Regions from separate parts of the Arthrobacter sp. JDC6 genome, predicted to be linked through region 3. Evidence: riboswitches for the same ligand, from Rfam matches in the RefSeq annotation. Region 3 holds a riboswitch; each other region holds the start of a gene.
The links. A riboswitch is a leader RNA that binds a small molecule or an ion and turns the genes downstream of it on or off. The one in region 3 is predicted to bind thiamine pyrophosphate.
Positions count from the first base shown of each region.

Region 1: another riboswitch for thiamine pyrophosphate. It lies ahead of thiC (phosphomethylpyrimidine synthase ThiC); the one in region 3 lies ahead of ACV095_RS01485 (ECF transporter S component).
Region 2: another riboswitch for thiamine pyrophosphate. It lies ahead of thiD (bifunctional hydroxymethylpyrimidine kinase/phosphomethylpyrimidine kinase); the one in region 3 lies ahead of ACV095_RS01485 (ECF transporter S component).
Region 4: another riboswitch for thiamine pyrophosphate. It lies ahead of thiO (glycine oxidase ThiO); the one in region 3 lies ahead of ACV095_RS01485 (ECF transporter S component).

Region 1 is NZ_CM151278.1:1,783,020-1,790,586, reverse strand. Features, by position in the region: gene ACV095_RS08320 (hypothetical protein) at 1-111, opposite strand, end outside; gene ACV095_RS08315 (VOC family protein) at 280-1,155, opposite strand; gene ACV095_RS08310 (amidohydrolase family protein) at 1,255-2,337, opposite strand; TPP riboswitch at 2,417-2,524, shown strand; gene thiC (phosphomethylpyrimidine synthase ThiC) at 2,520-4,361, shown strand; gene ACV095_RS08300 (alpha/beta fold hydrolase) at 4,358-5,092, opposite strand; gene ffh (signal recognition particle protein) at 5,194-6,777, opposite strand; gene ACV095_RS08290 (glucose-6-phosphate dehydrogenase) at 6,862-7,567, shown strand, end outside.
Region 2 is NZ_CM151278.1:1,877,816-1,885,382, forward strand. Features, by position in the region: gene ACV095_RS08770 (Rne/Rng family ribonuclease) at 1-1,692, shown strand, start outside; TPP riboswitch at 1,841-1,938, shown strand; gene thiD (bifunctional hydroxymethylpyrimidine kinase/phosphomethylpyrimidine kinase) at 1,946-3,466, shown strand; gene rplU (50S ribosomal protein L21) at 3,729-4,037, shown strand; gene rpmA (50S ribosomal protein L27) at 4,099-4,362, shown strand; gene obgE (GTPase ObgE) at 4,482-6,071, shown strand; gene proB (glutamate 5-kinase) at 6,076-7,212, shown strand; gene ACV095_RS08800 (glutamate-5-semialdehyde dehydrogenase) at 7,239-7,567, shown strand, end outside.
Region 3 is NZ_CM151278.1:326,508-334,074, reverse strand. Features, by position in the region: gene ACV095_RS01505 (glutamate--cysteine ligase 2) at 1-723, opposite strand, end outside; gene ACV095_RS01500 (UDP-N-acetylglucosamine 1-carboxyvinyltransferase) at 790-2,313, opposite strand; gene ACV095_RS01495 (energy-coupling factor transporter transmembrane component T family protein) at 2,431-3,231, opposite strand; gene ACV095_RS01490 (ABC transporter ATP-binding protein) at 3,228-4,778, opposite strand; gene ACV095_RS01485 (ECF transporter S component) at 4,778-5,401, opposite strand; TPP riboswitch at 5,468-5,608, opposite strand; gene ACV095_RS01480 (heme-degrading domain-containing protein) at 5,694-6,236, shown strand; gene ACV095_RS01475 (iron-containing redox enzyme family protein) at 6,397-7,449, shown strand; gene ACV095_RS01470 (CDGSH iron-sulfur domain-containing protein) at 7,505-7,567, shown strand, end outside.
Region 4 is NZ_CM151278.1:1,435,439-1,443,005, forward strand. Features, by position in the region: gene ACV095_RS06750 (DEAD/DEAH box helicase) at 1-268, opposite strand, end outside; gene ACV095_RS06755 (RNB domain-containing ribonuclease) at 558-2,063, opposite strand; gene thiE (thiamine phosphate synthase) at 2,100-2,831, opposite strand; TPP riboswitch at 2,859-2,977, shown strand; gene thiO (glycine oxidase ThiO) at 2,971-4,272, shown strand; gene thiS (sulfur carrier protein ThiS) at 4,269-4,505, shown strand; gene ACV095_RS06775 (thiazole synthase) at 4,510-5,325, shown strand; gene ACV095_RS06780 (hypothetical protein) at 5,413-5,715, opposite strand; gene ACV095_RS06785 (DUF3107 domain-containing protein) at 5,737-5,961, opposite strand; gene ACV095_RS06790 (TetR/AcrR family transcriptional regulator) at 6,010-6,675, opposite strand; gene moeB (molybdopterin-synthase adenylyltransferase MoeB) at 6,760-7,567, shown strand, end outside.

The DNA.
Region 1 (7,567 bases), 1.5 Mb from region 3:
CGCCTGGCCCCCGGGCCCGCTGTCCGCCGCGGAGCCGCTTCCCTGGTCAAGGATGCCGGCGCGTTTCAGCGCGGCGTCATGGGTGGCGACGAAGATCTCGGTGAAGCCCATGGCGGGTGCCCTTCTTCCGTTGGCGGAGCTGCGTGCCGGGAGTTGCAGCCCGGCCGTACGGAATCAGCCTAGTTGCTGCGCGCCCGCCGGCAAACGCGCCGGGCCGGAGCCCGCGAGCCCCAACACTGGCCCGTCAGCACTGGCGCACGGCCCGTGCAGGAGCACCGGTCAGCGGACTGCCACCCGGAGCCGGTTGCGCCACGGGTCCTCGAACCGGAGCTCCGCGCCGGTGTGGTGGGCGGGCACCCCGGCGACCCTCAGGCGGTCAGCCAGCGCCCCGACGTCGTCACCCGAGGGAACCTCGATGAGCACCTCGCCCAACCCAAGGGTGTCCTTGCGGGGGCCGGCGCCGCGACTGTTCCAGACGTTCATGGCCATGTGGTGGTGGTAGCGGCCCGCGGAAACGAACAGGGCCTGCCCATGCCAGCCCGCCGTCTTCTCGAAGCCCAGGGTACCCACGTAGAAGTCCCTGGCGGTCTGGACGTCGCCAACCTGGAGGTGGACGTGCCCCACGCCTGCGGACGTCCGCCGCTGGCCTTCGAGGGATTCCTCAGTGAGGTGCTGCTCCAGGTAGCGCTGCGGCGGAAGCGCCAGGCTGTCCATCACCACGTCCGTCCCGTTCCAGGACCAGTTGCTGCGCGGCCGGTCCCAGTACAGCTCGATGCCGTTGCCCTCGGGGTCGGTGAAGTAGAAGGCCTCACTCACCAGGTGGTCGGCGCTGCCGGTGAAGGACCGGGGTTCGTACTGGGCTGCCGTGGCGATGGTGGCAGCCAGGGAAGCCTGGTCCTCGAACAATAGGGCGGTGTGGAACAGGCCGGCCTCTCCCCTGCCGGGAAGGTGCAGCCCGGGGGCCGGCGCCAGGTGGACCAGCGGCCTGCCGAGCCTGCCCAGGTAGAGCCCGCCGTCCTGCTCCGCCACCGCCTCCAGGCCCAGTGCGCGCTGGTAGTAGTCGGTCATGACCTTCATGTCGCCCACCTTGAGCATTACCGTGCCCATGGCGAGGTCGGCAGGAAGAAGATCCTGGCTGCTGGCTGCGTCGGTCATTTGAAGGCTCCTTGCGTTGGAGGCCGTCACTTCGGCGGCCTGTCACATATTAAAATTACTTGAAGCTTCAATTTATTCCAAGTAGCGGAACCAAATAACTCAACGGATGATGCGGCCGCCCAGCACCACGTGCTCCAGCGCCGTGATCGTGTCCGGGGTGGTCCGGGGGTCGTCCCGGCACACCACGACGTCGGCCCGCGCGCCTTCCTCCAGGTTGTCAGCGCCCAGCCACGCACGCGCTGCCCAGCAGGCGGCATCCAGGGCCGCATGCATGGGCAGGCCGGCCCCGTGCAGGGCGAGGATCTCATCTGCGATCCTGCCGTGCCGGATCACGCTGCCTGCGTCCGTGCCGGCAAAGATCCGGACGCCGGCGGCATGGGCCTCCGCCACCCGTTCCAGCCTGCGTTCCCACAGGGCACGCATGTGGGCGGCGTAGCGCGGAAACTTTGCGTCCGCCTGCTCCGCGATATCAGGAAAGGTGGCGATGTTGATGAGGGTGGGCACGATCGGTACGCCCTGCTCCACGAACCGGGGCAGGTGGCGCGGCAGCAGCCCCGTGGCGTGCTCAATGCAGTCAATGCCGGCGTCCAGCATTTGGTCCAGGGTGTCTTCGGCGAAGCAATGTGCCGTGACCCGGGCACCTTCATCATGGGCAGCCTGCACAGCGTCACGCACGACGGCGGCAGGAAAGGAGGGCGCAAGGTCGCCGGCGCTCCGGTCGATCCAGTCGCCCACCAGTTTGACCCAGCCGTCGCCGTCGCGCGCTTGCTTCCGCACGGCCTCCACGAGCCCGTCGGGTTCGACCTCCGCCGCGAAGCCGCGCAGGTAGCGGCGTGTGCGGGCCACATGCCGTCCTGCACGGATCAGTACCGGGAAGTCCCGGCCGCCCTGCATCCAGCGGGTATCGGCAGGTGAGCCGGCGTCGCGGACCAGCAGGGTTCCGGCGTTGAGGTCAGCCAGCGCCTGCTCCCGGGCAATGGCGGGTTCCACCGGGCCGTTGGGACCCAGGCCGATGTGGCAGTGGGCGTCGACGAACCCCGGCAGCACCCAGCCGTCGAGTTCCCGCGCCGGAGCGGCAGCGGGCCGGCTGAACGTGAGCTTGCCGTCCACCGACCAGAGTCCATGGCGTACCCGGTCCGGTGCGGCCAGGACGGGTCCGCGAAAGTAGATGATGTCTGCCATCGGGCTTCCTTTCGATGCCCGGTCAGGCTAGCACCCGCGAATGTGACACCGCCCTTCCGGGGGCCTGTGGTAGCTTCTTCTCTGACCACACGGGAGCCCTTGCAGGGGCTGAGATCGGGCTGACGCAGCCTGCGACCGTTGAACCTGTCCGGGTAATGCCGGCGAAGGAAGTGAGTATTCCCATGAGTACGCAAAACACCCAGTTGAACCCTGCCCACATGCCGTCCACCGGGGGTTCCGGAGCCGGCTCCACGCCCCAGGTGAACCAGTCCGAAGTGACACGGTCCCTGGCGTCGCATTCGCTGGCCTATATCGACGACGCCGGGTCCGGCATCCGGGTACCCGTCACGGAAATTGCCCTGGAGCCATCGCCCAACGGCCAGCCGAACGCACCGTTCCGGACCTACCGGACGGCGGGGCCGGGAAGCGACCCCGTCCGCGGCCTGGAGCCCTTCCGCGCGGAGTGGATCGTGGCGCGCGGAGACACCGAGGCCTACAGCGGCAGGGAACGCAACCTGCTCGACGACGGCCGCTCGGCCGTCCGCCGCGGCGCCGCCTCCGCGGAGTGGAAGGGCGCGCAGCCGGTGCCCCGCCGCGCCGTCGACGGCCGGACGGTGACCCAGATGCACTATGCCCGGCAGGGCGTCATCACGCAGGAGATGCGCTTCGTGGCGCTGCGCGAGAACTGCGATGTGGAACTGGTCCGGAGCGAACTGGCCGCCGGCCGCGCCATCATTCCGAACAACATCAACCATCCGGAGTCCGAACCGATGATCATCGGCAAGGCCTTCCTGGTGAAGATCAACGCCAACATCGGAAACTCGGCCGTGACGAGTTCCATCGCGGAGGAGGTGGACAAGCTCCAGTGGGCCACGCAATGGGGTGCCGACACCGTTATGGACCTGTCCACCGGCGACGACATCCACACCACGCGGGAATGGATCATCCGCAACTCCCCCGTCCCGATCGGCACCGTGCCGATCTACCAGGCCCTGGAGAAAGTCAACGGCGAGGCCAACGCGCTGACCTGGGAAATCTTCCGGGACACCGTCATTGAACAATGCGAGCAGGGCGTGGACTACATGACCATCCACGCCGGCGTGCTGCTTCGCTATGTCCCGCTGACCGCCAACCGGGTGACGGGCATTGTGTCCCGCGGCGGCTCCATCATGGCCGGCTGGTGCCTGGCCCACCACCAGGAGAACTTCCTCTACACGCACTTCGATGAGCTGTGCGGGATCTTCGCGAAGTACGACGTTGCCTTCTCCCTGGGCGACGGTTTGCGCCCCGGTTCGACGGCGGACGCCAACGACGCCGCCCAGTTCGCGGAACTGGACACGCTCGCCGAGCTCACCCAGCGCGCGTGGGAGTACGACGTGCAGGTCATGGTGGAGGGGCCCGGCCACGTTCCCTTCCACCTGGTCCGGGAAAACGTCGAGCGGCAGCAGGAACTCTGCAAGGGGGCCCCGTTTTACACCCTGGGCCCGCTGGTGACAGATGTTGCTCCGGGCTATGACCACATCACCTCAGCGATTGGTGCCACCGAGATTGCCCGTTACGGCACCGCGATGCTGTGCTACGTCACCCCGAAGGAACACCTGGGCCTGCCCAACAAGGACGACGTGAAGACCGGCGTGATCACCTACAAGATCGCCGCGCACGCGGCGGACCTGGCCAAGGGGCACCCGGGGGCGCATGAGCGGGACGACGCCTTGTCCAAGGCGCGGTTCGAATTCCGCTGGCGGGACCAGTTCGCACTGTCCCTGGACCCGGTGACGGCTGAGGCGTTCCACGACGAGACGCTGCCGGCTGAGCCTGCCAAGACGGCGCACTTCTGTTCGATGTGCGGGCCCAAGTTTTGCTCCATGCGGATCAGCCAGGACATCCGCGACGAATTTGGTTCCGCGGAGGCGCAGGCGGCACTGGCCGATGCTGCGGCCGGGATGCGCGGGAAGAGCGAGGAATTCCTGGCGGCCGGCGGCAAGGTCTACCTGCCGGAACTGCGGGTGCCTGCTGACAGCTAGGACGCGCGGGCCGGCTGGCTCCGGCTGACCTGGCTGATGAACTGCCGGATGGCCCGGTCCCCGTCCGGGGAGTCATGGGGCCGGTGTCCTCCCGCGGCAACGCGGTGCAGGGCACCGGTCTCCCGGAGGTACCCGGCGATTTCCTCGTAGAGCGGTTCCCACCCACCGGTCAGCACCAGCGTGGGCACCCCGGGAACAATGTGCAGCGGCGCCTCCCATGACGGGGCCTGGAGCCGCAGCCTGCGGGCGGACCTTTTTTCTTCCGTGGTGGCGGGCTGCTGGAGGTCGGTGGCGAAGACCCGCCGGACGAATTCGCGCTGGAAGTCTTCGTCGCTGAGCTGGTGGCGCACGTCGAAGAGGGGCTGCATGAGGCTGATGTGGGCGGCAGTGGCCGGGAGTTCCGCTGTCAGGGAGAGGCAGGCCGGTTCCACCAGCGTCAATGAGAAGACCAGGTCCGGACGTTCGACGGCGGCCATCATGGCCGCGATCGCCCCCTGGGAGTGCGCCACCACATGCCCGCCGGCGGCGCCGCGGCCGTCATCGGCAAGGGAGCGCAGGATGATGGCGGTGTCCTCCGCGAAGGACGACTCCAGTGGCTCCGCGAGGACGTCAAAGCCATGGCGGCGGAGGAACAGGGCGTCATAGGACAGTGCCATGCCGTGCTGGCGCGGCCACGCGGCGGCACCGAAGGTTCCGGCGCCGTGCACGAACACTACCCTCTGCTTGAACATGTCCCAACCCTATTCCACGGCACTGACATCCCAAGCAAGCAGCGCCAGGTGTCGTTCTGAGAGGTCAAAACAACACCTGGCGCTGCGTTGCCGGGGAACTGCTACTTGCCCAGGAACTTGTCGAAGCCCTTGGGGAGGTTCAGCTGGGACGGGTCGAAGTCCCCGCCCTGCTGGCCGAAGGCGGCGCCCGTAGGCAGCGCCTTGGCGGCGTTGGCACGGCGGGCTTCCGCTTCTTTGCGCTCCTGGGCAGCCTTGGCCGGGTTGCCGGACTTTGCCTTCTTCTTGGGCGCGTTCTTGGCGTTCTTCCGGGCACCGCCGCCGGCGCCGGGCAGGCCAGGCATCCCCGGCATTCCCGGCATGCCGCCCTGGGCCATCTTCTTCATCATCTTCTGGGCCTGGGCGAAGCGCTCCAGCAGGCCGTTGACCTCGGAGACGTGGACGCCGGAACCACGGGCGATGCGTGCCCGCCGTGAACCGTTGATGATCTTCGGCGCCAGCCGCTCGTGCGGTGTCATGGAGCGGACGATTGCCTCGACGCGGTCGATCTCGCGTTCGTCGAACTGTTCCAGCTGCTGCCGGATGTTCTGTGCACCCGGCATCATCATGAGCATCTTCTTCATGGAGCCCATGTTGCGGATCTGCTGCATCTGGGCCAGGAAGTCCTCGAGGGTGAAGTCTTCCTGGTCGGCGAACTTCTTCGCCATCCGGGCGGCCTCATCCTTGTCCCAGGCCTTTTCGGCCTGTTCGATGAGGGTGAGGATGTCGCCCATATCCAGGATGCGCGAGGCCATCCGGTCCGGGTGGAAGAGTTCGAAATCGTCCAGGCCTTCGCCGGTGGAGGCGAACATGACCGGCTTGCCGGTGACCGACGCGACTGAAAGAGCGGCACCGCCTCGGGCGTCGCCGTCGAGCTTGGACAGCACGATGCCCGTGAAGTTCACGCCTTCGTCGAAGGCGAGGGCCGTGTTCACGGCGTCCTGGCCGATCATGGAGTCGATCACGAACAGGACTTCGTTGGGCACGATGGCACGGCGGATCTGGCGCGCCTGTTCCATCATGTCGGCGTCCACGCCCAAGCGGCCGGCCGTGTCAACGATGACGACGTCGTGCAGCTTCTGGCGTGCTTCCTCGACGCCGGCGCGGGCGACGGCGACGGGGTCGCCGGCGGGCTGGTCCAGCTCGGTGGAGGTGGCACCCGGGTGCGGGGCGAAGACGGGGACCTTTGCCCGCTGGCCCACCACCTGGAGCTGGGTGACGGCGTTAGGGCGCTGCAGGTCGCAGGCCACCAGCATGGGGCTGTGCCCCTGGGCCTTCAGCCACTTGGACAGCTTGCCCGCAAGGGTGGTCTTGCCGGCACCCTGGAGGCCGGCGAGCATGATGACGGTGGGGCCGTTCTTGGCCAGCCGGATCCGCCGGGTTTCGCCGCCCAGGATCTCGACGAGTTCCTCATTGACGATCTTGACGATCTGCTGGCCGGGGTTCAGTGCCGCAGAGACCTCGGCACCCAGGGCGCGTTCACGGACCCGGCCAGTGAACTCACGCACAACGGGAACGGCAACATCGGCGTCCAGAAGCGCGCGGCGGATCTCCCGGACGGTGGCATCGACGTCGGCCTCGGTGAGCCTGCCTTTACCGCGGAGATTCTTGAAGGTTGCTGTCAACCGGTCAGAGAGTGAATTGAACACGCGACGTGCACTTCTTTCAGTGGATGATCGGGACTCGACTATCTAGGGTATCAAGTCAGGCCCGGTAGGTGGCATGCTGGCAAAATGACGAGCCAAACGACTGTGAAGACCCTGCTCATCCTCGGCGCCTCGGGCGACCTCACCGGCCGGCTCCTCCTGCCCGGCCTGGCGCGGCTCGTTGCCGCAGGCCGCGCGGAGGGCCTCACCCTGGTGGGGGCAGGCTCGGATCCGTGGACGCCGGAACAATGGCGGGAGCGGGTCCAGGCATCGTTCGCTGCTGCAGCCGGCGCGGCAGACAGTTCCGGAAAGGACGCCCTCGAGCTGCTGCAGAAGGAGACGGCGTACCACCAGGTGGACGTCACGGCCAAGGGTGCCCTGGCCGCCCTGCTCGCGGGGCTGGAAGGCCCGGTGGCCGTTTACTTTGCGTTGCCGCCCCGGATCAGCCAGCAGGCATGCGAGACGCTCCAGCCGGAAGAGGTTCCGGAAGGCACCCGCCTGGTAATGGAGAAGCCCTTCGGCTTCAGCGAGGAATCGGCCCGGTCGCTGAACCGGACCCTGGCACGGCTGGTCCCCGAAGACCATATCCACCGGGTTGACCATTTCCTGGGCAAGGCCACCGTCCTGAACATCCTGGGCCTTCGGTTCGCCAACAACTTCCTTGAGCCGGTATGGAACAGGCAGCACGTGGAAAAGGTGGAGATCTTTTTCGATGAGGACCTGGCCCTGGAAGGCCGAGCGCGCTACTACGACGGCGCCGGCGCCCTCCGGGATATGATCCAGAGCCACCTCC
Region 2 (7,567 bases), 1.6 Mb from region 3:
CGGACCGCCGCGGAAGGTGCCTCGGAAGAGGAACTGACGCACGACATCAACCGCCTGCGCGCCCAGTGGGAAGGCATCGAAAGCCAGTCCCAGTCCACCAAGATCCTGGCCCCGGAGCTGCTGTACGGTGAACCGGACCTGACCATCAAGGTGGTCCGGGACGTCTTCAACGAGGACTTCTCCAAACTGATCGTCTCCGGTGAGGAGGCCTGGGACACCATCGAGGCCTACGTCACGTACGTGGCGCCGGACCTGGTGGGCCGCCTCGAGAAGTGGACCAAGGACCAGGACATCTTCTCCGCCTGGCGCATCGACGAGCAGATCCACAAGGCCCTTGAGCGGAAGGTCTTCCTGCCCTCCGGCGGCTCCCTGGTCATCGACCGCACCGAGGCCATGACCGTGGTGGACGTCAACACCGGCAAGTTCACCGGCAGCGGCGGCAACCTCGAGGAAACCGTCACAAAGAACAACCTGGAAGCCGCCGAGGAAGTGGTGCGCCAGCTGCGGCTGCGCGACATCGGCGGCATCATCGTGATCGACTTCATCGACATGGTGCTCGAATCCAACCGCGACCTGGTCCTGCGCCGCCTGGTGGAATGCCTGGGCCGCGACCGGACCAAGCACCAGGTTGCCGAGGTCACGTCGCTGGGCCTGGTCCAGATGACCCGCAAGCGCATGGGGACGGGCCTGCTGGAAGTCTTCGGCGAGCAGTGTGAGGCCTGCGCCGGCCGGGGCGTAGTGACGCACGACGATCCCGTGGAGCACCGCCGCGCCAACATTGTGGCGGCCGAGCACCACGTCCAGCGCGCCGACAGCCGCCCCGAAGCCCGCGGGGAAGCCCACCGCCCCGAAGGGCAGCGGGCCGATGGCGGCCAGCCCGGAGTCCGTCCCGAGCGCAAACGGCGGCGGGGACGCGGCGGCCAGCAGCCCGAGGCTGCCCCGGCGCCTGCTGTCCACGTCCACACCGTCCTTCCGGACCCCACAGACGCAGAGCGGCACGCCAAGGCAGAGGCCACCCGGCTTGCCCTGGCGAACATCGCGGCTGCCGCCCATGCGGCCCACCTGCATGACGATGAGGTGGCAGCCACCCGGCAGGCACCGTCCGCCGAGCCGGCGCAGGCCCCTGTTGAAGAGAAGCACGACGCCGATGGCCCGGCACGCCCCGCAGCTGTCCTGACCTTCGGCGGCGAGGAAGTCCCGCTTCCCTTCGTGGAGCACGCTGAGGACCAGCATCCCAGGCCCGCCCTCACGCTGGACCGGCTCGCGGAAGCCTTCGCCCACCTCGGCCAGCCGGCTTCCCCCGTGGAGAACGCGCCCGCCAAGGCCGCAGACACGGTGAAGCCGGCCGAACAGTCAGCGCCCGAACAGTCGGTGCCCGAACAGCAGCCCGGCGGGGGAGCGGAGGCGCGTGCCGCCGTGGAAGCTCCGGCGGAAAAGGACTACTCCGACCACACGCTGGAGCAGTCCCGGCAACGCAGGCCGCGGCGCCACCGCGCTGCCAGCCGGGCCCAAGGTGCCGCAAATGAAACCGCTGTCCAGCACCACGAGAACGTCCAGGCGACAGGCGCGGGGCACTCGCACGCAGCCAAGGTTCCGGATACCGCCAACGCACAGCCCGCTGCGGCGGAGCCCGGCAAGCCGGCAGGGGAACCGATCATCCTCGGCGTCGGCGTCCCCGCCTCGGAGCTCTAAGCCAAGGCGCAGTTAACGCGCCACCCAGGAAGTCCCCGTCGTGCGGACTGTCCCCCATGAATCCAGGGGGAACAGTCCACGGGCGGGGACTTCCTGCTTGCGCGGGTGCTGTCACCTTTCCGCCGGGTACGCCCCAGCGGCTACTCTGGAACCCGACACGGGGTGCCGCGCAGAAGGCCGGCTGAGATCCACACCCGTTGAACCTGTCCGGCTAGTACCGGCGAAGGGATGTCTGTTGTCTTCGACCCTCTCCATTGCCCTGCCCACAGCGTCCGGCGTGGCCCCCGCGCTGCCTGGGGGCCGCGATGTCCCGCGCGTCCTCTCCATTGCAGGCTCCGACCCGTCCGGCGGGGCCGGGATCCAGGCGGACCTCAAAAGCATTGCCGCCCATGGCGGATACGGCATGGCCGCGATCACGGCACTCACGGCGCAAAACACCCGGGGCGTGCAGTCCGTCCACGTCCCGCCGGCCGGCGTCCTGGCCCAGCAGCTGGACGCGGTCAGTGACGACATCAGCATCGACGCCGTCAAGATCGGCATGCTGGGCGACGAGTCGGTGATCCGCACTGTCCGCCAGTGGCTCGAAAAGGCCCGTCCCGCCGTCGTGGTCCTGGACCCCGTCATGGTGGCCACCAGCGGCGACCGGCTGCTGAAGGAATCCGCCGAAGCCGCGCTCCGGGAACTGCTGCCCCTTGCCCACCTCATCACCCCCAACCTTCCCGAGCTCGCGCTGCTGCTGGGCACGGAGCCGGCGAAAGACTGGGACACCGCGCTGGACCAGGGCAGGCGCCTGGCGGAAGCCACCGGAGCCACCGTGCTGGTCAAGGGTGGCCACCTTTCAGGCCTCGACTGCCCGGATGCTCTGGTCAACGCTTCGGGCCTCCTGGGGCCGGACGTGGTGGAAGTGCAGGGGAAGCGGGTTTCCACGCGGAACAGCCACGGGACGGGCTGTTCCCTGTCCTCTGCCATGGCAACAGTCCAGGCCCGTTTGGGCAATTGGGAGGCATCACTGCGAACGGTCAAGCCCTGGCTGGCCGGCGCACTTGAGAACTCCGGCCAATTGGAGGTGGGCCAGGGGAACGGCCCCGTACACCACTTCCACCACGTGCGGCCGGTCCTGGAGGAGGGCGGCTTCGCGGCCCGGTTGTGGTCGGAAGCCCAACAGGACCTGGCGGACATCTACGCACTGGACTTCATCCACGGCCTGGCGTCAGGAGACCTTCCGGAGAAGGACTTTGCCTACTACCTGGCGCAGGATGCCCTCTACCTGAACGGCTACTCCAGGGTGCTGGCACGGGCCAGCGCGCTGGCCCCCTCGGAGGCCGAGCAGCTTTTCTGGGCCGGATCCGCGCAGCAGTGCCTTGAGGTGGAATCGGAACTCCACCGCTCGTGGCTCAGCACCCGCCCGGCCCCGAAGGGCCTGGGCCCCGTCACCAAGTCATACGTGGACCACCTCACGGCAGCGTCGGCGTCGGGCAGCTATGCCGTCCTCGCCGCCGCCGTGCTTCCCTGCTTCTGGCTCTACGCCGAAGTCGGCGGGAAGCTCCACGCCCGGTTCCTGGCCTCGGGCGAACCGGACGGCCATGCCTACGCGGCCTGGCTCCGGACGTACGCCGACGAGGGCTTCGCCGAAGCCACCCGCAAAGCCATCGCCATCGTGGATGCAGCCGGACGGACCGCGCCGGACCATGAGAGGGCGGCGATGGTGACGGCGTTCAAGCAGTCCTGCCGCCTGGAAGTGGAGTTCTTCGACGCGCCGAGGCTGCATTCGTGACCCCCGCGGGCCGGGCCCGGCTATGATGGTGGAGCACGGTTGCGGCGGTTCCTGCCGGGCTGTGGTTACTACCACAGCCGGCCCGCCTGAACCAGCCTCATTTGCGGCCGAAGATGGATTTAGCGTATTCTTGATCTTCGGTGCTTACGCCAACACTTGGGTTACGACCCCACGGCGTTGAGGCACAGCGAGAAACCAAGCTTTTAGCAAGTCGGTTCCGCACGCAAATTTTGTATAAACGTCGAGAGAAGTGAGTTCCCAAGTGGTGTACGCGATTGTCCGCGCAGGCGGCCGCCAAGAGAAGGTTTCCGTTGGAGACTTCGTTACCCTGAACCGCGTCGCCGGTGGAGCCGGCAGCACCATTGAGCTGCCCGCACTGCTCCTGGTTGATGGTGACAAGGTCACCTCCGCCGCCGCTGACCTGGCCAAGGTAACTGTTACGGCTGAAATCCTCCAGGACCTGCGTGGTCCTAAGATTGTCATCCAGAAGTTCAAGAACAAGACCGGCTACAAGAAGCGCCAGGGTCACCGCCAGGAACTGACCAAGGTCAAGATCACCGGCATCAAGTAACCACCGGTTACTGTTCAGGCATTTCAACAGATTCCCCAGAATTTAGAGGCAGGCATTTCAGATGGCACATAAAAAGGGCGCGAGCTCCACTCGCAACGGTCGCGATTCCAACGCTCAGTACCTCGGCGTCAAGCGCTTCGGCGGCCAGGTTGTTTCGGCCGGCGAGATCATCGTCCGCCAGCGTGGCACCCACTTCCACCCGGGCGCCGGCGTTGGCCGTGGCGGCGACGACACCCTGTTCGCCCTGACCCCGGGCGCCGTTGAATTCGGCACCCGCCGCGGTCGTCGCGTAGTCAACATCGTTGCTGCTGCAGCTGCAGAGTAACAACAAGTTCTGAAACGGTGGAGCGGGCCTGAGGGTCCGCTCCACTGTTCTTTTAACCGCATTACAATCGATGTGGCGTCCCCTGGGCCGCCAGGTAAACAGTTTCTGAGGAGATCCACGTGGCCAGCTTTGTAGACCGGGTAGTACTGCACGTATCCGGCGGTACCGGCGGCCATGGGTGCGTCTCCGTCCACCGCGAGAAGTTCAAGCCGCTGGGCGGACCCGACGGCGGCAACGGGGGCAACGGCGGCGACGTGATCCTCCGCGTCGACCACCAGACCACCACGCTTCTTGACTACCACCACGCACCGCACCGGCACGCCAGCAACGGCGGCCCCGGCATGGGTGACTGGCGCGGCGGCAAAAACGGTGAAACCCTCATCCTGCCTGTCCCGGACGGCACCGTGGTGAAGTCCAAGGACGGCACCGTCCTGGCTGACCTCGTCGGCGAGGGCACCGAATACGTGGCCGCCGCAGGCGGCATTGGCGGACTCGGCAACGCCGCCCTGTCCTCGCAAAAGCGCCGCGCCCCCGGCTTTGCGCTGCTGGGCATCGAAGGCGAGTCCCGCGACATCGTCCTGGAACTGAAGTCCATCGCCGACATCGCGCTGGTGGGCTTCCCGTCGGCCGGCAAGTCCAGCCTCATCGCGGCGATGTCCGCGGCCCGGCCCAAGATCGCTGACTACCCGTTCACCACGCTGGTTCCCAACCTCGGCGTCGTGCAGGCCGGAGACGTGCGGTTCACCATCGCCGACGTACCCGGGCTCATCGAAGGTGCCAGCGAGGGACGCGGCCTGGGCCACCACTTCCTGCGGCACGTGGAGCGCTGCGCAGCCCTGGTGCACGTGCTGGACTGCGGCACGCTGGAATCGGAGCGCGACCCGTTGTCGGACCTCGCCATCATCGAGGGCGAGCTGGAGAAGTACGCCGTCGACATGAGCTACGCAGGCCAGGACGGCGAAGTGGTACCCCTGAACCACCGCCCCCGGCTGGTGGCCCTGAACAAGGTGGACCTGCCCGACGGCAAGGACATGGCCGAATTCGTGCGTCCGGAACTCGAATCCCGCGGCTACCGCGTGTTCGAGGTGTCCGCCACCAGCCATGAGGGCCTGCGCCAGCTGGGCTTCGCCATGGCGGAGATCGTCAAGGCGGCCCGCGACGCCGTCGCTGCCGCACCGCCCAAGGTCCAGCCCGCCGTACTGCGTCCCCGCGCCGTCAACGAGGCCGGCTTCAAGATCCGGCGCGAGGAAAAGAACCTGGAGCCGCTGTTCCGCGTCCTCGGCGAAAAGCCCGAACGCTGGGTCAAGCAGACCGACTTCACCAACGAGGAAGCCATCGGCTACCTTGCGGACCGGCTCGCCAAGCTCGGCGTGGAGACTGAACTGTTCAAGCAGGGCGCCAAGCCGGGCGACACCGTGGTCATCGGCGGGGACGACGGTGTCGTCTTCGACTGGGAGCCCACCATGATGGCAGGGGCCGAGCTCCTGGCGTCGCCGCGCGGCACCGATGTGCGGTTCGCAGACATTGGGGATCGGCCCACCCGCAGCCAGAAGCGCGACGAGCAGCAGGAGCGCCGTGACGCCAAGGCCGCCGCCCGGGCCGAGCTCGAGGCGGAACGGAAAGCCGGTATCTGGACCGAATCCGTCAGTGGCCGCCGCGCTGCCCACCCTGTGAAGGAGAGCGGACTGGAAGCGGACGATGACCTCTAGGGGCATGACCGCGGAACCCGCCGGGCGGACGGTGGACAGGAGCGCACTGGCAGGCGCCCGCCGGATCGTCGTGAAGGTGGGCTCCTCGTCTCTGACCAGCATCAAGGGCGGCATCTCGGAGGAATCCCTGACCGCCCTGGCGGACGCACTCGCGGCCAAGCGCAACGCGGGCGCCGAGATCATCCTGGTCTCCTCCGGCGCCATCGCGGCCGGACTGGCCCCGCTGGGACTGGCCAAGCGCCCCCGCGACCTCGCCACCCAGCAGGCCGCCGCCAGCGTGGGCCAGGGGCTGCTGATGGCCCGGTACACCCAGGCCTTCGGCGCGCACGGCGTCACCGTCAGCCAGGTCCTGCTCACGGCCGAGGACCTGATGCGCCGCAGCCAGCACACCAACGCCCTCCGCGCCATGGACCGGCTGCTGAACCTCGGTGTGGTCCCCGTCGTCAACGAGAACGACACCGTGGCCACCCACGAAATCCGCTTCGGCGACAACGACCGGCTCGCCGCCCTGGTGGCGCACCTGGTGCGCGCCGACGCACTGGTGCTGCTGTCCGACGTCGACTCCCTCTATGACGGGCCGCCCGCCCAGGGTGCCAAGCGCATCCCCCTGGTCACCGGCGCGCACGACCTCGAGGGCGTTTCCATCGGCAAAGCGGGCAAGGCCGGTGTGGGAACCGGCGGGATGATGACAAAGGTGGAAGCTGCCAGCATGGCAGCGGGTTCGGGCATTCACGCCCTGGTGACCTCCACGTCCAACGCCGCCGCAGCCCTGAATGGCGAGGACGTGGGCACGTGGTTTTCCGTCAACGGTTCCCGCAAGCCCGTCCGGCTCCTGTGGCTGGCGCACGTTGCCTCGGTGCAGGGCCGCCTGGTCCTGGACGAGGGGGCGGTGCGTGCCGTGCGGCACCACCGCACCTCCCTGCTGCCGGCGGGGATTTCCGCGGTGCAGGGCGACTTTGAAGCGGGCGACGCCGTGGAACTGGCAGGAACCGACGGCATCGTTGTGGCCCGCGGCCTGGTGAACTACTCGTCGGAGGAGCTGCCCCGCATGCTGGGGCGTTCCACCCGGGAGCTGGGCGAGGCACTGGGCAGCGGCTATGACCGCGAAGTTGTTCATGTTGATGACCTGGTGCTGGTCTGAGCCCAGGGCTCGCCTAAACTTGGAGCATGACTGAAGCCCTGATCCACACTGCTGAAAATTCCGGAACCACTGCTGCGCAGGCGCAGCCGGGTGCCGTGGCAGAACAGGGATCAGCTGCTGCGCCTCTTTCCGCTGCGGAGGTTGAAGCGGCTGTCCACGCCCTCGCGGACCGGTCCCGCCACGCTGCCCGCCGGATGGCCACCGCCAACCGTGCCTGGAAGGACCGCGCCCTCCGGGCTGTCGGCGCCGCCCTGCAGGAGAACGTGCCGGCCATCCTCACCGCCAACGCCATGGATGTGGAAAAAGGCAAGGCCAACGGCACCTCCGCCGCGCTCCTGGACCGGCTCACCCTCAC
Region 3 (7,567 bases):
GGGGTGGTTGCGGGACAGCCGGGCGTCGAAGTACAGCATGCCCTCATCGAGCATGACGCCGCTTTCCAGCAGCCGCGTCACCACGCGCCGGTAGGCAGGGTACGTCCCGTAAATACCGGCCGGGCCCGCCGTGGGCCACCGGTTCCAGGCCTGGGTGCGGTAGCTTTCAAACCCGGTTGGAACGCCGTTCCAGAAGGGTGAATTGGCGCTCAGGGCCGTCAGCACTGCCAGCTTGTCGCGGATCCGGTCCAGGACCGCCACGCCCTCTTCGGGCGATTCGATGAACGTGTGCACATGGAAGCCGCAGGTCAGCTGCTCCTGGGCGGTGAGGCCGAAGCGCTCCAGCATTTTGGCGTACCGGGGGTCGGGCGTCGTGTGGGTGGTGGAGGCCAAGGGCGAGGTGGCGAGGGCCGCCACCCGGGCGCCATGCTTCCTGGCGGCCTGGTCCGCCAGGGCGCGGCCCGCGCGGATCTGTTCGAGCAGGCTCCCGTATTCGAGGCACGGACGGGTCTGGGTCTCGATCTGCTCAAGCTTCAGCTCGGCACTCAAGCCCATCTCGTCGTCGTAATCCGCCTGTTTTCCGGAGTGGTGGACCTCCGGGTCCACGGGAAGATCGTCAGCCGCAACGCGGTGGCCGGCCAGGAGGGCGTCGGCCAGGGCAAGGGGTTCCCCGGACTCCGGATCAACGATCAGGAGTTCCTCCTCTACGCCAAAAGTACGCATACGAACATTCTGCGATACTTGTCCGGCATTCGAGGGGCCCCGGCGATTCATGACGAACCGTGAATGCTAGTCCTGGAAGTACTCCACCTTGGCGCCAATGGTGTTCAGGCGTTCCGCCAGGTCCTCGTAGCCACGCTCGATCACGTAGATGTTCCGCAGTTCGGACACGCCCCGGGCGGCGAGCATGGCCAGCAGCAGGCAGGCGGCCGGACGAAGCGCCGGCGGGCAGCCCACCTCGGCGGCGCGCCACTTGGTGGGCCCGTTGACGTAGATCCGGTGCGGATCCAGCAGCTGCACCTGCGCCCCAAGCCTGTTCAGCTCTGTCAGGTAAATGGCCCGGTTCTCGTAGACCCAGTCGTGGATCATGGTCTGGCCATCGGCGTTCGCGGCAATGACGGCAAAGAACGGCAGGTTGTCGATGTTCAGCCCGGGGAACGGCATCGGATGGATCTTGTCCTCCGGGGCATGCAGCCCGGAGGGCTTGGTGGTGACGTCCACCAGCCGGGTGCGGCCGTTGCGGGCCATGTACTCGCCCGAAATTTCCAGCTTCTGCCCCATCTGGCCCAAGGTGGCCAACTCGATTTCCATGAACTCGATGGGTACCCGCCGCACCGTGACCTCGGAATTGGTGACGATGCCGGCCGTGATGAGGCTCATCGCCTCGATGGGATCCTCGGAGGGGAAGTACTCGATCTCCGCGTCAATGTCGGGCCGGCCCGTGATCTTCAGGGTGGTGGTGCCCACGCCCTCGATGGTGACGCCCAGCATCTGCAGGTAGAAGCACAGGTCCTGCACCATGTAATTGGGGCTGGCGTTGCGGATCACGGTGGTTCCCGGCCGGTGCGCCGCGGCCATGATGGCGTTCTCGGTGACGGTGTCCCCGCGTTCGGTGAGGACGAAGGAGCGGTCCTGCCCGTCCGCCGGCGGAGCCTGGACCGTGTAGAAACCGGCCGTGGCTTCCACGGCAAGGCCAAACTGGCGCAACGCCTGCATGTGCGGTTCCACGGTGCGGGTGCCGAGGTCGCAGCCGCCGGCGTAGGGCAGCCGGTACTCCCGCGACTCATCCAGAAGGGGACCCAGCAGCATGATGACGCTGCGGGTCCTGCGCGCCGCGTCAACGTCCATGGCTTCCAGGTCCAGGACGGCGGGGCGGCGAAGACGCAGGTCAGTGTCGTTAAGCCAGGTGCACTCGACGCCGATGCTGGTCAGCACTTCGACGATGCGGTTGACTTCCTCGATCCGTGCCAGCCGGCGGAGCACGGTGGTGCCACGGTTGATCAGGCTGGCGCACAGCAGGGCGACGCCGGCGTTCTTGCTGCTGTTGACATCCACGGCACCGGAGAGGGTACGGCCGCCCTCCACCCGCAGGTGCGTCATCTGCGGCTTGCCGACGTTGACGATGCTGCGGTCGAAGATCTTTTCCAGCCTCTGGATCATCTTCAGGCTCAGGTTCTGCTTGCCCTGCTCCATCCGGGCAACGGCGCTCTGGCTGGTGCCGAGCTCGGCGGCCAACTGGCCCTGGGTCCAGCCCTTCTCGCTCCGGGCATCCCTCAACATGGCGGCAACGTGCTCAGCGGTCTCCTGCGTCATATCCGCAAATATATCATAGATGAGTTACGCGGGCCCTGATCGGCCACTGGTATGGGGCATCGGGAAAGCCTCTACCCACTGCATGCGATAGGAATCACCTGGGCCGGACCGCCAACATCAACTGCCCAGCCACACCATGTTCCAGGTCCCGGCGGCCAGGGCAGCAAATAGCGCGAGGCCGGCCACCAGGACACCGCCGGCCACCACCCCAAGGTCCAGCGCGCTGAACGTGGATTCCCGGGCCCAGGTCCGGTTGCCGCCGCCGAAACCGCGGGCTTCCATGGTCACAGCAAGCCGGGACGCGCGGCGGATGGCCTGTACCAGCAGCCCGAAACTCTGGCCCAGCGTGGCCTTCACCCGCTGGGCCACGCTGCCGCGCGAACCCACGCCGCGCGCACGCCGGGCCATCCCGATGGTCTGCCATTCTTCAGCCATGAGCCCCACCAGGCGCATCGCGGCGAGCGTTCCCAGGACAAAGCGGTGCGGCAGGCGCGCCTTCTGCGCCAGCGCGTCGGCAAGGTCCGTGGGATCGGTGCAGCTCATCAGGAGCACGGCCGGAAGGGCGATCGCAAAGCCGCGCAGGAGGAAGCCGATGCCCAGCTGCAGGGAACCTTCGCTCATGGACCAGATCCCGGCGTCGAGCAGGATCCGGCCGCTGTCCGGGGCCAGGATGGAGGTGCTCCAGCCACCCACGGCAGCGGCAAGGATCAGCGGCCAGCCGCGCTGCCACAGCAGGGACAGGGTGAGCCCGGCCAGGGGAAAGAGCAGAAGCTCAAAGACCAGGGCCACGGACGCCGAAACCCAGTCGATGGACAGCGCCAGGACGGCGGTGATCAGCAGGACGGCAGCGAACTTGCTTAGTGGATTGGCGCGGACCAGGAGGGCATGGTTGCCGCCCAGGGTGAGTTGCTGCCTCATGGCGCCACCGCTTCCGCCGCGGCCATCCGCAGTTCGGCCCCGCCCAAGGCCTGGGTGAATTCGGCGTCATGGGTCACGGACACCACGGCAGTGCCGGTATCCAGGAGCTCGGACAGGAAGGACGCCAGCTCGGCCCAGGTGTTGGCGTCCTGCCCGAACGTGGGTTCATCCAGGACCAGGACCTGCGGGCTGGCGGCAAGGACGGTGGCCACGGACAGCCGCCGCTTCTCGCCACCGGAGAGCGTGTAGGGGTTGGCGTCCACCAGCGCGGTGAGCCGCAGCCGCTCCAGCAGTTCGTCCACCCGATCCCCGCCGTGGCCCAGGTGCCGGGGGCCGAACAGCAGTTCGTCAAGCACCTTGCCGGTCACGAACTGGTGCTCCGGCTCCTGGAACACCGTCCCCACTCGGGAAATCAGCTGATCCGCCTTCCACCGGTACGGGTCAATGCCGGCACCGCGGCTCAGGTCCATGGTGGCGGAGACCTTTCCGGACACCGGTTCCAGCAGCCCTGCCAGGGTCAGGGCGAAAGTGGACTTACCGGCGCCGTTGGGACCCGTCACGGCGAGCGCCTGCCCGGCGCGCACCTGCGCGGCCAGGCCTTCCTGGACCGGTGACGGCGGAATCTTCCTTAAGCCCTTGCGTCGGGGACGTTCGCGGGCGACTCCCAACTGTTCGGCCGCGAGCAGGAGGTTTCCCGTGCCGGGGGCCGGGACCACCGCCCGGGCACGGGTTGCCGGGACGTAGCCGGGGACCCACACACCGGCGGCGGCCAGCATGGCCCGCGCCTCCGTGAGCACCCGGGCCGGCGGCCCGTCCAGGAGTACGGCGGGATCCGCGGCGGAGCCCGGCTGCAGGACCACGATCCGGTCCACCAGGTCCTTCCACACGGACACCCGGTGCTCCACCACCACCAGCGTGGCCCCGGTCTTGTCCAGGCACCGCGCCACGGCATCGCGGACCTCCAGCACGCCGTCCGGGTCCAGGTTGGCGGTTGGCTCATCCAGGAGGATCAGGCCCGGGCGCATGGCCAGGATGCCGGCCAGCGCCAGGCGCTGCTTTTGCCCGCCGGACAGGGCTGACGTCGGGTGGTCCAGCGGCAGGTGGGACAGTCCGACGTCGGCAAGCGCCTCGTGCACGCGCGCCCAGATTGCTTCCCGTGGGACGGCAAGGTTTTCGGCACCGAAGGCGACGTCGTCCCCCACCCGCGACAGGACCACCTGCGTCTCGGGGTCCTGCTGCATAAGTCCGGCGCGCCCGCGCTGGGCGCGGGGCACGGCGCCGTCAACCAGCAGCGAACCCGACTCGTCGGCGTCCCCCGCCTCGCCGCCGTCGTCGTTAATGTCCCCCAGCACCCCTGCGAGCGCATGCAGGAGCGTGGACTTCCCGGCACCCGAGGGGCCGAGCAGGAGCACCCGCTCCCCCGGGCTGATGTCCAGGTCAAGCGCATGGACGGCAGGCTTGGCCCTGCCGGCGTGCCGCCACCCCCAGCCCCGGGCTGTGACGGCGGCAGGGCGGACGGTGCCGCCGTCACGCTGGGCTGGTGCCATCAGGAGAAGACAGGCTCCGTGGCGGCCTTGCGCGAAGCGAAGGAGCTCAGCACGCCCGTACGCGCCAGGCCGCGCGTGGCCAGCCACGACAGGGCGCCGGCGAGAATGGCGCCGGAGAGGGTGGTCAGCACGATGTACGCCAGCTTGTCCGCACCGGAGTAGGCGATGTTCCAGCCCCACGGTGCGAACGAGTCATTCAGTCCGCAGAAGAATCCAGCCGCGGCGCCTGCCAGCAGGGAGACAGGCAGGTTGAACTTGCGGTAGACGAAGATGGCGAAGATGATTTCCGCGCCGAGGCCCTGGATGAAGCCGGAGAAGAGGACCGAGGCACCGTACTGGGAACCCATGAGGAGTTCCCCGGTGGCGGCCACGGTTTCACAGAACAGGGCGGCCCCGGGCTTGCGGATGATGAGCATTCCCAGCACGCCGGGAATCATCCAGCCGCCCGCCAGCAGCCCGGTCAGGGGCGGGTAGGCGGCATTCATGGGGGCAGAAAGCGCGGCTGCTCCCTGGTCCCACGCCCAGAAAATGACGCCGCCCGCGATGGCCACCAGCGCGGCGACCACGATGTCCACGACGCGCCAGGACTTACTGGCGGTCTTCTTGATTGCTGCAGTACTCATGTGATCCTCCTGGGAAACAGGAGGGGAAAGTGGACCCGGCTGACGGCTGTTGCCGTGCAGCCGCGGCACTTTGAGAACTCGACTCCCTTGCGCCGGTACTAACCGGATCAGGTTCGAGGGTCTGCGGCTGTCCGCACTCTCAGCGCCCACCTGCGGTGCCCGGCTTGTGCCAGGATGTCCGACGGCGGCGCTCCCCTGTCGTTATTAGTGGTGCTTTTGGATGGGTAAGGCTTTTTGAACTGCCCTTCCGGGCGTGGTCAAGTTTACACCTGGCGGGGGTAGATTGAGGGCCATGAGCGCCATTCCACCGGATGTGACCGGATTCGATCCCGATTCCGCCGACGCCCAGCTGGAGGGGTCGCTGGAAGCGTCGATCGCCCGCATCGAGGCGGAGGTCCGGGAGCTCCAGTTCCCCGGCTTTTCGCTGGATGACGCGTTGAACCTGGGCCTGCTCCTGGTGGAGCTGGGCAAGGAGCGGTCCCTTCCCATCGCCATCGACATCACCAAGGGCGAGCAGGTCCTGTTCCACGTCGCGCTTCCGGGCGCCACGCCGGACAACGGGCACTGGATCCGCGCCAAGCAGCGCACTGCCGCCCGGTACGAGCTGCCGTCACTTTTGGTGGGGTTGCGGGGCCGGCTGGGCGGCGGCCGGATCGAGGACAACGCCTGGTTCGACCAATCCCGGTATGCAGCCCATGGCGGCGCCTTTCCGATCTACGTCACCGGCGTGGGCGCCGTGGCCACGGTGACCGTCTCCGGGTTGCCGCAACTGCAGGACCATGACCTGGTGGTTGAGGCGCTGCGCGACATCCTGGGGTCGTCGCTGCGGGATTAGGCGCCGGTTGACCTGCCGCCAACAGGAAGCCTGCTTAGCTTTTATTAGTAATCATGCTTACTATATTGGTTCCCGGGTTTCGAGGAGGACAGGGCATGGGAGTCACCATGGGCGGTCCCGCGTTCGTTCCCGTCACCAGCGCGGCAGACCAAGGAGCACCATGAGAATCCCGGAATCCAGAGGCCCCCTCAGCAACGCCCTGTTCGCACTCCTTGCGCAGGCTCCGGCCGAAGCCGGGACGGGGCTGGACGGGCTGTACCACCTCGCGGCACGGCAGGTGGCCGGCACTAATGACATCATCGGCGACGAGGACATCCAGCTTGCCCTCTTCTGCCTCTACGAGCTCCACTATTCCGGCCTGGCCGGCGTCTCCGACAACTGGGAGTGGGAGCCGGCGTTAATCCGGGTCCGGCAGCTGGTCGAGGCACCGTTTGAGGCAGCCCTCCGTGCTGCCGCGCACCAGGCCGCCGCAGACTTCGAACTGCCTGCCGGTGCCCTGACCAGCGACCAGGTAGCCGACGTCCTGTTCGGCCTCGCAGCCACGGACACCGGGCCCAGCGTCTCCCGCTACGTCGCCAGGAAGGCGGGCGTGGACCAGCTCCGGGAGTTCCTGATCCACAAGTCGATGTACCAGCTGAAGGAAGCCGACCCGCATACATGGGCCATTCCTCGGCTCAGCGGACGGCCCAAGGCGGCCCTGGTGGAAATCCAGGCGGATGAATACGGCGGCGGCCGCCCCGAGCGCATGCACAGCGCGCTGTTCGCCCGGACCATGCGCGGTTTGGGCCTCGACGTCAGCTACGGCGCGTACGTGGATGCCGTCCCCGCTGTCTCCCTCGCGTCCGTCAACCTCATGTCGCTGTGCGGCCTGAACCGGCGGCTCCGGGGTGCCATCACCGGCCACCTGGCGATCTACGAGATGACCTCCTCCCAGCCCAACCGGTTCTACGGCAACGGATTCCGCCGGCACGGTTTCGGCGCGGACGTCACCCACTACTTCGATGAGCATGTGGAGGCCGACGCCGTCCACGAGCAGATCGCAGGCCGGGACCTCGCCGGCGGCCTCGTCGAAGCCGAGCCGGAACTCCTCGCGGACGTCCTGTTTGGGGCCACTGCCGCCATGGCCCTCGACGGCCGGCTGTCCGCCCATCTGATGTCCTCATGGGAAGCCGGGGCATCATCGCTGCGGGCGGCCGTGCCGGCGGCAGCATGACTACGACGAAAGCGGTGCAGGCATGAAACCCGGACAGCATGGAACAGGACCGGACATGGACCAGGAATCCGCCGCGGGCTCCATCGTGGTCTGCCCGGACGGGCCCCTGATCGTCAGG
Region 4 (7,567 bases), 1.1 Mb from region 3:
CCAGGGTCTTGCCGGTGCCCGTCTTGGCCTGGCCGATGATGTCGTGGCCGCCCAGCGCCACCGGAAGGGTCATGGCCTGGATGGGGAACGGGTGGGTGATTCCGGCGTCAGCCAGGGATTCCACGATGTCCTCGCGGACGTTGTAGTCGGCAAAGGACTTCTCCGCGATCTCGTGCGGGGTCTCGTCGGAGATGATGGTTTCTTCCGGCTCGATGGTTTCCGTGCCGGTCTCATCGCTCAGGAGCTGGTGGGTATGCAATTCACTCACGGGGGAGTTTCCTTATTCATTTGGGCAATGGCGCTGCCTGCTCAACGGGCCGGCCAGGACTGGCCGTTCCGGAGCACGCTCAGGCGCGCAAGCGATTCCAGTGGAAGCCGATCGCGGGCTATCTAATGCTGGCACTGGTGACCAACGGGCAAATCTCAAGATCGCGTAGGGGCGGGCTTGTTGGTTTCAAATCAAGGAAATCAACGACCGGGCATCCATTTCTACCCTCTCAGTCTAGCTGCAAGGTCGCAGAAACACGTTTCGGCCCGCCTGCCGCGGCCGCCGCCGCTTACGGGATGAGCTCGAAATGGATCTCGCGGGTGGTGATGTCCGAGGAAACCAGCCGGACCCGGACCTTGGTACCCGACTCCAGCTCGCCGGCACACCGGGCAGTGACCGCGGGCTCGGCAATCTGGATAATGCCCGAACTTCCGCTGCCGTTTCCGTTCTTCCCGTTGCCGTTTTTCACCGTCCCGGTCCCGTTTCCATTCCCGTTTCCGTTTTGCGGCCGGGAGCCGGAAATCACGATCGCATCGAACTCCTGCCCGATGTGGTTCAGCAGCAGCGCGGCCTCAACGGTGTCCAGGGCCAGTCGTTCCATCCTGGACGCGAGCTGGTCCGATCCGGCCATGATGCCCGGCAGGAGCGGCAGGGCTTCCCGCGCCCAGTCCGGAACATCCCCGCCATTGCTGAGGGCCTCGCAGATCACCAGCACAAAGCGGTCCACCAGGCGGCGGAGCGGCGCGGTGGTGTGGGCATAGGCCGCGCCGATGGCAGACTGCACGCCGTCCTCGGGGACCGTTCCGTCAAAGGCGGTATAGGAGGCGCCCCGGAACAGCATGCCGGCGGAATGCATGATGGCCAGCTGGCGGGGATCGGTGGGATCCAGGGAACGCAGGTATTCGCCGTAGCTGACTTCACCGTCCCAGGGCCTGCCCAGCACCTCGGTCTGCAGCCGGAAATGCTTCAGCGACCGTTCGTCCGGGGCGGGCATGGTGCGCAGGATTCCCACCTTGCCCTCCAGCATGAGCTGCGCGGCGGCCATCCCGGTCATCAGGGAAATCTGCGCGTTCCAGTCCTCCACGGGAAGCTGCGGTACGGCAGCAATGCGGTAGCCGCCGTCGGGCAGCTGGACAATTTCCTGCTCGGGCATGTTGAGGCTGGCCCCGCCGCGTTCCCGCTCCAGGGCCACCCGCTTCAGGCCCACCTCGCGGAGGAGCCGCAGCACCGGCGAGGCCGTCCCGGCGTCGAGGTCTTCCTGCGCACCCTTGTAGCTGAGCTTGTCGCGGCTGCGGACCCGCGCCCGCCTGACGCCCACCGACACAACCGTTGCGTCGCCGTCGAGCGTGAAGTCCCATACGAAAGCCGAACAATCCTGGCCCGGCAGCAGGCTTCCTGCCCCCTCGCTGATCACTTCCGGGTGCAGCGGAATCCGGCCGTCCGGAGCGTAGAACGTCTGGCCGCGGCGCCGGGTCTCGGCGTCCAGGGGACCTCCCGGCGCAACAAACGCCGGCACATCGGCGATCGCGTACATTACCCGGTAGCCGTTCCCGTCCGGTTCGATGAACACCGCCTGGTCCAGGTCCGTGGAGGAGGCCGGATCGATGGTCACGAACTGGACGGCGGTCAGGTCGTAGGACGGAAGCTTCAGCGCTGCCACAGCGGCCCGGGCATCCGCCACTGCCTCAGCCGGGTACGGTCCCGGCAGTTCAAGTTCGGTGCGCAGCAGGCCCAACGCCTCTTCCAGGGCGTTCCTGTGGTCATGGACGTTTGGAGCCAGCCGATGATGTGACACAAAAGTCAGCGTAGCTCCAAGTCCGCCGATATGGCATCAGGCGGCGGCGTCCAATGCGTCGAGGAGGGAGGCGGCAGCGGCGGCGGGATCGGAGGCCTCGGTGATGGCGCGCACCACCACGATCCTGCGCGCACCGGCTTCCGCCACCTGGTGGACGTTTCCGTGGTCAATGCCGCCAATGGCGAACCAGGGCACGGGGTCCGCCGCCTGCCGTGAGGCCTCGGCGGCATACTTCACCAGGTCAGTGCCCACGGCGGACCTGCCGGGTTTGGTGGGGGTTGCCCAGACCGGACCCACGCAGAAGTAGTCCAGCCCGGCTGGTCCGGCAGTTGCTGCCAGGGCGGCGTCCACCTGCCCGGTGGTGTGGCTGGAGAGCCCGATGGCGGCGTTGCCGTTGACCAGCGTGCGCGCCGCCGCCAGCGGCAGGTCCTTCTGGCCGATGTGGAACACCGGTGCCCCGGAGAGGACGGCGATGTCCGCACGGTCATTGACCGCCCACAGCTTTCCGTGCCGTACCGCGGATTCCTTCAGCACCGCCAGGAGGTCCAGTTCCTCGGCCGCCTCGATGGTCTTGTCGCGCAGCTGGATGATGTCCACGCCACCGGCGAACGCGGCGTCAACGAACTCCGCGAAGTCGCCGCGGTCCCGGCGCGCATCGGTGCAGAGGTACAGGCGGGCTGCCTTCAGGGCGTCGTTGTCCCGTGAATTGACGACTTCGGTGGCTGGAGTGTGGTGGCCGGCGGGAAAGGATGGGGTGGACACATTCATGCGTGCAAGCCTAGTTCCTCTAAACTGGGCTGGTACTGCGGGAGCCCGCGGCGGCTGTCACAAAGCGCCGGGCTGAGAGGGCGTCAGAGCCGACCGCTTGACCTGATCCGGTTAATGCCGGCGTAGGGAAGGAACCCACATGCGTACCCCCTTCACCCATCACCCCGGGTCCGCCCGCAGAACCATTCCCTCCACCCTCCGGGCCGACGTTGCCGTCATCGGCGGGGGAGTGGTGGGGCACGGCATTGCCTGGGAGGCGCAGCGTTCCGGGCGCTCGGTGGTCCTCATTGATGACGCGCCCGGTACCGGCGCCAGCTGGGCGGCGGCCGGCATGCTGGCTCCCGTCAGCGAACTGCATTACCAGGAGGAAGAGCTCCTGGAACTGATGCTTGACGCATCATCGCGCTGGCCCGGGTTCGCCGCCGGGCTGGGCAGGGCAACGGGCGCGGATTCCGGATACCTGACGACGCCGACCCTCGCCGTGGGTGCCGACGCGGCCGACCGCCGGGCGCTGATGGACCTGCGCACAGTCCAGCAGGCCAACGGGCTGGCGGTGGAACCCCTGACCGTGCGGGAGGCCCGGAAGCGTGAGCCGCTGCTCAGCCCGGCCATTGCGTGCGCACTTGATACCCCGGCGGACCACCAGGTGGATCCCCGGCGCCTGGTGGCCGCCTTGCGGCTGGCCCTGGCCGGCGCGGCGCAGGAGCAGCCCCAGCTGGCGGTTGCCGGGGCAGTGGAAGGTTTTGGCGTGCCGGAGCGGGCAGCCGGGCTGCTGTGGGAGGGCGGAACGGTTTCCGGGGTCCGCCTGGCCGGCGGCGGCACGGTGCTGGCAACGGAGACCGTGGTGGCCAATGGCCTGCAGGCGGGGGCGCTTGACGGCCTGCCGGACGGCCTTGAGCTGCCGCTGCGGCCCGTGCACGGGGATATCCTGCGCCTTGCCGTTCCCCGCCACCTTCAGCCCTTGGTGACGTCAACGGTGCGCGGCCTGGTCCACGGCATCCCCGTATACATCGTTCCCAGGCAGGACGGGACCGTGGTGATCGGAGCCACGCAGCGGGAGGATGCCCGCTCCGATGCCGTGAGTGCCGGCGGCGTCTACCAGCTGCTGCGGGACGCGCAGGCTCTGGTGCCCGCCGTCGCTGAACTCGAACTCCTGGAATGCACCGCCCGCGCCCGCCCCGGTACCCCTGACAACGCGCCGCTCCTGGGCCGGGTGCCGGCCGCTCCGGGCGCCGGGGGAGGACAGGCCGGGCACGTCCCCGGACTCATCATCGCCACCGGGTTCTTCCGGCACGGAGTCCTGCTCACTCCCGCCGCGGCGGCCATCTGCAGGGAACTGCTGGACGGCAGGGCCGATCCCCGCTGGGGTCCCTTCAGCCCGGACCGGTTTTCCAGGCCGGCAACGGCAGCAACAAGCCCCCACATCAAGGAGACTGCGTGAACATCACCCTTAACGGAAACCCGCACACGGTGGCCGACGGAGCTTCGATCACCACGCTGGTCAGCGAGGTCACCGGACGCCCGCTGGCGGACAACGGACAGGCGACCGACGGCGGGAAACTCGGCGTCGCCGTCGCGCACAATGCCCAGGTGGTGCCGCGCAGCCAATGGTTCGCCACCGCGCTCGCCGACGGCGACGACATCGAACTTGTTACAGCAGTACAGGGAGGCTGACGCCATGACCGAAACCAGCACCATCAACCCTGCAGGAAACGCCGGTGCCGGCGACGCCCTGGTGATCGACGGCGTCGCGCTGGGTTCCAGGCTCATCATGGGCACCGGGGGAGCGCCCAGCCTCGATGGCCTGGGCGCGGCGCTCCTTGCCTCCGGCACCGCACTGACCACCGTGGCCATGCGGCGCTACTCCACGGCTGAAACCGGCTCGCTGTTCCAGCTGCTGGTGGATCATGGAATCCGGGTCCTGCCCAATACGGCCGGCTGCTTCACGGCCAGGGACGCGGTCCTTACCGCGGAACTGGCCCGGGAGGCCCTGGAAACAGACTGGGTGAAACTGGAGGTCATCGCCGATGAACAAACCCTCCTGCCGGACGCCGTGGAACTGGTCGAGGCCACCGAGCAGCTGGTCAACCGCGGCTTCAAGGTCTTCGCCTACACCAACGACGATCCTGTGCTGGCCCTGCGGCTGGAGAACCTTGGAGCCACCGCCGTCATGCCGCTGGGTGCCCCGATCGGCACCGGCCTGGGGATCCTGAACCCGCACAACATTGAGCTCATCGTTTCCCGGGCCTCCGTGCCCGTGGTCCTGGATGCCGGCATCGGCACGGCATCCGACGCCTCCCTTGCCATGGAGCTGGGCTGCGACGCCGTGCTGCTGGCCACGGCCGTGACCCGCGCCCAGAACCCCACGCTCATGGGAGAAGCCTTCAAGCACGCGGTGATCGCGGGCAGGATGGCCCGGGCGGCCGGGCGCATCCCGCGCCGGGAGCATGCCCTCGCCTCATCCGCCATGGAAGGCCGGGCCGAGTTCCTCTAGGCATCGGCCATTCACTTAAAGGGCTGTGGCCACCACCCGCCTGGGTGGTGGCCACAGCCATATGCCTGGGAGCCTGCCAGCGACGGCTCAGCGCCGCAGGATCGCAGTGAGCCGTTCCGCATCATGGCGCGCCCGCGTACGGCCAAAATAGGCGACGGCGGCGATGGCGGCAGCAATGCCCAGAACGATGGGCAGGACCCAGGGAAGCCAGGTCAGCCCGGGCAGGTAGCCGAAACCGGCCGCCATCAGAATGATCCACACCAGCGCCGCAGCACCCGCGGCGACGCCGGCCGGAAGCGCCGCACCGTACTTGGCGTGCCGCTTGTCATTGGCCCAGACGACGAAGCCGCCGGCGACAGTGGCCAGCACCACGATGGACAGCGAAAGCATGGATCTCCTTGGAACCGGGGACTAGAACTGGCCGAAACCTACGCGCCGAACCTCTTCGGCACCGATTTCCACATAGGCCAGAGCGTTGCCCGGAACAATGATCAGGCGTCCTTTTTCATCCTTCAGGCGAAGTTCGTTGCCTCCGGTGATGGCTTCGCCAACAACCTTGGCCACAGTCTCCGCGTCCTGGTCCGATTCCAGCACGATCTCGCGGCCAACGTTTTGAACGCCGATCTTAATTTCCAAGGGGGCCTCCCAGCCTGTGAAGTTCGTCGATGATGTCTTATTTGTAGTCTAGGACTCTTTGGGGAAGCGAGAGATTCCGCGCCAAGCTAAACGGTAGATGAGGTCACTGGCCACGTTGAGGTCCAGGTTACCGTCCGTTTCCAGCCAGTACCGCGCGCTGACCTGCGCCATTCCGGCCAGTCCGCGGCCAAGGAGTTCGGCCTCGAGGTGGGGGAGCTTGGTGTCCTCGGCAATGACCCTGGCGATGGCGTCGGCGAAGGTCCGGTTGAAGGTTTCCAGCCTGGAGCTGACGTCGGGGTCGTTGATCAGGTCGGACTCGAACACCAGGCGGTGGGCCTGGTCGTCGCTGGCGATGAAATGGAAGTAGGCGCGCATGACGGCCTGGACCCGTTCATCGTTGTCCGTGGTGGAATTCAGGGCACCCAGCATCAACTCGGTCAGGGACGCAAGGTGGCTCTCGAGCAGTGCGAGGTAGAGTTCCCGCTTTGACGGAAAGTGCTGGTACAGCACCGGTTTGCTGACATGGGCGGTCTCTGCAATTTCATCCATGGCCGCGCCGTGGTAGCCGTTGGCCACGAACACCTCCTGGGCGGCGGCAAGCAGCTGTGCGCGGCGCTCATCCCGGGGCAGCCGGGCGGACCGATGGCCTGCGGGGCGGGAGGGAGTTTGCGGTTCGGCGGCGGGCGGGCGGTCAGCCCGTGCTTCAGGGACCACAGTTGTCCTTCTTTCCATTGCAGTTACCTTCACTTTACTGCGGGGTAATATGACCCGGCGGTATCCCGGGGCATACATTGAAGTATGGCTTCGTCTTTCACCGCAAATGTTTCAACCCATTCCCTGGATCCGCTGGTGGAACCGGCCGCCGGCCTCACCCCTGCCGAGGTTGAACGGTACTCCCGGCACCTGATCATTCCCGAGATCGGTGCCCTGGGCCAGCGGCGGCTCAAGAACGCCAAGGTGCTGGTGATCGGTGCCGGCGGCCTGGGCGCCCCGGCCCTGCTGTACCTGGCCGCGGCAGGCGTTGGAACCATTGGAATCGTCGACGACGACGTGGTGGACCTGAGCAACCTGCAGCGGCAGGTGATCCACGGCGTCAGCGACGTGGGCCGGCCCAAGATCGAGTCGGCACGCGATGCCATCGCGGAGCTGAATCCGCTGGTGGATGTCCGGCTGCACAACCTGCGCCTTGACGCGTCCAACGCCCTGGAGTTGTTCCGGGGGTACGACCTCATCCTTGACGGGGCCGACAACTTCGCCACCAGGTACCTGGTGAACGACGCCGCGGCCATCCTGGGCAAGCCCTACGTGTGGGGTTCCATCTTCCGGTTCGACGGCCAGGTCAGCGTGTTCTGGGAGAAGCACGGGCCCACCTACCGCGACCTGTATCCGGAGGCTCCCCCCGCGGGGTCCGTGCCGTCCTGCGGCGAGGGCGGTGTGTTCGGCATGCTCTGCGCTGCCGTGGGATCGCTCATGGTGACCGAGGCAGTGAAGCTGATCACCGGCGTCGGGCGTTCCCTGCTGGGCCGCGTGGCCCTCTTTGACGCCTTGGGCGGCAGCTGGCGGGAGATCCGGGTGTCGAAGGACCCCGCGGCGGAACCCATCACCG